Ancylothrix sp. D3o: one gene and its partner. The protein of the gene in region 2 interacts with the protein of the main gene of each other region in a pairwise test. Links are inferred from orthologs where the notes say so. Each region holds a gene or a part of one and is shown on either strand. Other genes may lie near its edges.

What was found.
Region 1: the proteins of NG798_RS22770 (region 2) and NG798_RS05700 interact in binary tests that used the Escherichia coli proteins (3 or more experiments, as listed by UniProt). The link is inferred for Ancylothrix sp. D3o from one-to-one orthologs.

Annotation. Positions count from the first base shown.
Region 1 is NZ_JAMXEX010000002.1:341,497-344,365, forward strand. It holds NG798_RS05700 (SufE family protein), read right to left. Parts: upstream 1,730-2,869; coding sequence 1,271-1,729; downstream 1-1,270. Other genes in the region: NG798_RS05690 (GTP-binding protein), read right to left, coding at 1-158; NG798_RS05695 (GTP-binding protein), read right to left, coding at 233-1,240; hemB (porphobilinogen synthase), read right to left, coding at 1,808-2,815. UniProt on the Escherichia coli protein: Participates in cysteine desulfuration mediated by SufS. Cysteine desulfuration mobilizes sulfur from L-cysteine to yield L-alanine and constitutes an essential step in sulfur metabolism for biosynthesis of a variety of sulfur-containing biomolecules.
Region 2 is NZ_JAMXEX010000020.1:33,163-36,106, forward strand. It holds NG798_RS22770 (SufS family cysteine desulfurase), read right to left. Parts: upstream 2,129-2,944; coding sequence 872-2,128; downstream 1-871. Other genes in the region: NG798_RS22765 (Uma2 family endonuclease), read right to left, coding at 174-806; sufD (Fe-S cluster assembly protein SufD), read right to left, coding at 2,283-2,944. UniProt on the Escherichia coli protein: Cysteine desulfurases mobilize the sulfur from L-cysteine to yield L-alanine, an essential step in sulfur metabolism for biosynthesis of a variety of sulfur-containing biomolecules.

The DNA.
Region 1 (2,869 bases), on a different replicon or contig from region 2:
TCAATACCAACTTCGCCAAATTCGTTGATAATGACGGCGACTTTTTTGCCGTGTTCGTGGGTAAGAATGCGGTTAAGGAGGGTGGTTTTACCGGCGCCCAGATAGCCGGTGAGGACTGTTACCGGCACAGAGTTATTGATCAGGGTTGCTTCTACCATTTTTGTCTCAGATTTTTGTTATTCTTTTTCTTGTTATACAGCGTTGATGAGATAACGACAACTACTGATTTTTTTTAGGTTGTGGGTTTGTTGCTGTAGGCGTTGGCAATACAGGCGTTGAGATTGCGGCGCAACTCGTCTGCATCTAAGTTTCTGCCTATAAAGACAAGTTGGTTGCGTTTTTGTCCTGTCCATTTGTCTTCTTGGAGTTCAAAACGTTTACCGCTGAGTTGAAAGATATGTCTGTGGGGGCTTTCAATAAACCAAATTAATCCTTTGGCGCGAAAGACGTTTTCGGGTAATTTTTGTTGCAAAAAGTCTTGAAATTTATTTACATAAAATGGCTGATCGCTTTCAAAAGATACTGATACAAAGCCATCATTTTCTAAATGGTGAGAATGGTTGTGATCATGGTGGTGGTGATCATGGTGGTGGGAGGTTTGAATATTAGAATAAGTGTCGATTTTGGTGAGTTCGACATCTAAAATTAGGGGTAAAGGAACGATGCCTTGGTTGCATTTAAGAATTCGCGCACCGGCCTTAACAGAATGAATATAATTTTCGAGAGATTGGATTTTTCCTTCGGGGGCTAAATCAATTTTATTGAGGATGATGATATCCCCGTAGGCAATTTGATTGTGGGCTGCGGAACTGGAATAATGACTGGGGGTAAAGGTTTCGCAATCAACAAGGGTTAAAATCGAATCTAGGCGGGTTAAATCGCGTAAATCTTGGCTGAGGAAGGTGAGGGCGATGGGGAAGGGGTCGGCGATGCCGGTGGTTTCTACGACTAGGTAATCAATTTTATCGGGTCTTTCTAAAACTCGATAAACGGCATCAATTAAGCTATCGTTAATGGTGCAACAGATACAGCCATTAGTTAGTTCCATCATATCTTCATCGATGGATACTAAAAGCTGGCTGTCGATGTTGATATCGCCAAATTCATTGACTAAGACTGCTATTTTCAAATCCTGGTTATTTTTGAGGATATGATTGAGCAGGGTTGTTTTGCCGCTTCCCAGAAAGCCGGTGATGATTGTTACCGGCATCCCGCGTTTTGGAATTTCTAAGCCAACCATAGAATTTTAGATTGTAGATGCGTGAATTTTTTAGTCGGGGGTAGCAGTTATGGCTTCTGCGGAATTGATTAACTCAAAGGTTAAAGCCCGTTCTCGCATAAGTTTAAAGATGTTGTAAAAGCCGTTGGCGCGAGAGGGGGTGAGGCTGACATTGAGGCCGGTTTCTTGAATAAAATCGGGGGTTACTTTTAAAATTTCGGAGGGAGTTAACCCGCTTAAACCTTCTACCAAAAGGGCTACTAATCCTTTGACTAATTGCGAATCAGAATCGCCTTGATATACCACTTTTCCGTCTTTTAATTCTGCGGTAATATAGACTTGAGAAGTGCAGCCGTGTACTTTATTTTCGCTGATTTTTTGTTCTTCGGGAAAGGGTGGTAAACGTTTGGCGAGGGTGATGAGTAATTCGTAGCCTTGTTTGGGGTTTGTGTAGCGTTTGAAACGCTGAACGATGCGGGCGAGGGAGTCGGGTAGTTGGCTGGTAGTCATTGACTTGATTGGTATTTTTCACTTTGATAGTAGCGAAAATTCCCTGCCAAGTAAAGCTGGGCGATGCCCAGCCTTGTTTTATCGCAACATGAGGGCGACTTCTTTGGCGAAATATGTGAGGATTAAGTCTGCACCGGCACGTTTAATGCTGGTAAGTGTTTCTAAAATAACTTTCTTTTCATCAATCCATCCCATCTGACCGGCAGCTTTGATCATGGCATATTCACCGCTGACATTATAAGCAGCGATGGGGACGTTTGTTGTGTTGCGTAAGAGGTGAATAATATCGAGGTAAGCGAGGGCCGGTTTTACCATGATAATATCAGCACCTTCTGCGATATCTAAGTCGGCTTCGGTGATAGCTTCGCGGGCGTTTGCTGCATCCATTTGGTAAGTTTTTTTGTCGCCAAATTTGGGTGCAGAATCGAGGGCGTCGCGGAAGGGGCCATAATAGGCTGAGGCGTATTTTGCGGAGTAGGCGAGGATGCTGACGTTGGTAAATCCTGCGTTATCTAAACCTTCTCGAATTGCGCCAATTCTGCCATCCATCATATCAGAAGGTGCGACCATATCGGCGCCGGCTTCGGCTTGAGAAACGGCTTGTTTTACTAATACTTCGACGGTTTCATCGTTGAGAATTTCGCCATTTTCTCCGACTATTCCATCGTGTCCCTGTGTGCTGAAGGGATCGAGGGCGACGTCGGTAATAATAACGATTTCTGGTGTTTGTTTTTTGATGGCGCGGATGGTGCGTTGAACGAGTCCGTCGGGGTTATAACTTTCTGTGCCGGCGTTGTCTTTTTTTTCGTTTTCAACGAGGGGAAATAGGGCAATTGCGGGGATTCCTAATGCGTAGGCATCGGCAATTTCTTTTAATAATAAATCAAGGGTATAACGATAACATCCCGGCATCGAGGAGATTTCTTGTTTTTGATTTTCTCCTTCCATGACAAAGAGGGGATAAATCAGGTCGTTTGCTGTTAGTTGGGTTTCGCGTACCATGCGACGTAGGGCATCTGTACGGCGCAAACGACGGGGCCGGTGAATCAATCCTGCATTAACGGAGGGGGATGTTTCTGAAGACATGAGTGATGGTGAGAATAATTTTGTTTTAAATCGCAAGGCCGATCATACCTTGGT
Region 2 (2,944 bases):
ATTTACCGACTTCCGAATTTTTCCAAAAAGCTTGTCTTTCAGCATGACTCATTAACACATTTCCACTCGAACTTGCTCAGGCATTAACAAGCAAAGGAACTCCCCATTGTTATTCATGTTTCCAATCGTTGTTTTTCCCACATACTCCATCTCTTTATCTTTAAGCAACGCCTCTAGATCTTCCCTCGCACCCACTCTCGAAAAGCCTTCAAAACCGCTATTTCCCCACCGGCCTTACTCTGCTCAACAAACCGGCCCAACTCCCCACAAGAAACCAACCCAAACGCCACACTAAACTCCCGCTCAACATAACTCCCATCCACCAACTCATAAAACATCAAAACCCGCCCATCATATCGCCACAACTCCCGCACACCCAACGCAGAATAAATTCCCAACTTATTAACAGAACTACTCGTTATATCAATCTCAATCGCCAAATCTGGAGGAGGATCATTTGCCAAATCTAACTGCTGCCGCACCCTCACAAGCGGCTCATTTTGCACATAATAACAATTATCCGGCTCAATACCCTTTCTTAAATCCTCTCGCTTCAAAGTCATCGACCCCGCACTCTTAATTTCAATCTCCAACTCTATCGCTAAACCAACAATAAAGTTATGCAGATTTATCTTCGGACTTTCATGTTCAAAAAGCGGTGCCATAATCTCTAAAATTCCATCATCATAAGCAAAACGCGAACCACGACCCTCGCCAGTTTCCTTTAGCAAAACCTCAAAAGTTTGCCAGCTAATATTATGTAGAACCGTTCGCTGTTCCGCAACATTTAAAATTGCTAAACTCATAAAACCCACTCCGCAAAATAAAAAAGTAGGCCGATGCTCTGGCAACCGGCCCCCCAATAAATAAACTAACTCAACCCACCAAAAAACTCCAAAGTCTCCCGCAAAGCCCCAATAAAAACATCAATTTCATCACGAGAATTATAAAAATACAAACTCGCCCGCGCCGTCGAAGGAAGCTTTAACAAACGATGTAAAGGCTGCGTACAATGATGACCTGAACGAATAGCAACCCCCGCCAAATCTAACATCGTAGACAAATCATTTGGATGCACATCACCCGCCGTAAAAGCAGCCAAAGCCGCCCGATTACTTCCATCCCCTTGCGGTTTAGGGCCATAAATTGTAATCCCCGGCACCTCACCCAATTTGTCAAACAAATAAGCCGTTAACTCATGCTCATAAGCAGCAATATTTTCCATCCCAATACTACTTAAATAATCCACCGCCGCACCCAAAGCAATCGCCTCAGCAATGGCAGGAGTCCCAGCCTCAAACTTAGACGGCGGTTCCGCATAAGTTGAATGATCCAAAAACACATCCGCAATCATTTCACCACCCCCCAAAAACGGAGGCATAGCCTTTAAAACTTCCAACTTTCCATACAAAAAACCAATCCCCGTAGGCGCACACATCTTATGCCCAGAAGCCACCAACCAATCACAATCAATATCCTTAACATCTATCGCCAAATGAGGCACGCTTTGGCACGCATCAATTAACACCTTAGCGCCAAACTTCCGAGCCTCAGCTACAATTTCCTTCACCGGATTAACACAACCCAAAGTGTTAGAAACATGAACCACAGAAACCAACTTTGTCTTATCAGAAAGCAGCGATTTATACTGCTCAAAATCAAATTCCTGCGTTTCTGTTAACTCAACAAACTTCAACACAGCACCCGTTTTTTGAGCAACCAACTGCCAAGGAACCAAATTACTGTGATGCTCCATCACCGACAGAATAATCTCATCCCCCCGCTGTAAACTATTCATCCCCCAAGCATAAGCAACCAAATTAATCGCTTCGCTCGCATTTCGGGTATAAATAATCTCTTGAAAAGTAGCCGCTTTCACAAACCTAGCAACCTTTTCCCGCGCCTCTTCATAAGCCGCAGTCGCCCTTGCACTCAGCGTATGTACACCCCTGTGAACATTGGAATTATACTCATCATAATAACTCCGCAAAGTCTCCAAAACCTGCAAAGGCTTCTGAGAAGTCGCCGCATTATCAAAATAAACCAACCGGTGCCCATTCACCTCTTGCAACAAAATCGGAAAATCTTTTTTAAACTGAGCCGCTAAACTTTTTTCTTGAGTAATCATATTTTATTTTTCCTTTGTCATTTGTAATTTATCATTGGTCATTTGTCATCGGTCATTTGTCATCGGTCATTTGCCATTTGTACAGCACAACACAATACAAAGGACAAATGACAAAGTACAGACGTTCTGCCAGAACGTCTCTACGGACAAATGACTAATCATTATTCCGGCAAGAAACACACCGGCCTAACATTGTTTGTAGCGAAACAACCGGCAGCAATTGAATTATCTCATCCGCAAAAGCATCCATCAACAACCGGCAACTCATCTCCCGATCTAAACCGCGACTTTGCAGATAAAAAACCTCTTCAGCATCCAACTGACTAACGGTAGCACCATGAGAGCACTTAACATTATCAGCCGTAATTTCTAACTGTGGCTTAGTATCCACCCGCGCCTTTGGAGAAAGCAACAAATTTCGACTTAATTGTGCAGCATTTGTTAACTGCGCCGGCTTCGGCACAAACACCTTTCCATTAAACACCGCATGAGCCCGATCTCCCACAATACACTTATGCAATTGATCCGTCGTTCCATGCGGGTGATTTAGGGCAATTAAACTATGGGTATCCGCCAACTGTTCCCCAGCAATCATCGTCAAACCATTAAGCTTAGTATCCGTTCCCTCGCCGGTTTGAAACACCTCCAAATTATGCCGAGAAACCTTCGCACCCAAACTTACCGCATGACAAACATAGCGACTAAAACGTGCCTGAGAAACCGCAGTTTTGCCCACATGAAACGCATCGCCACTTTCGCGCTGAATGCGAACATGAACAACCTCAGAATTCTCCGCCGTAAAAATTTCTGTTACCG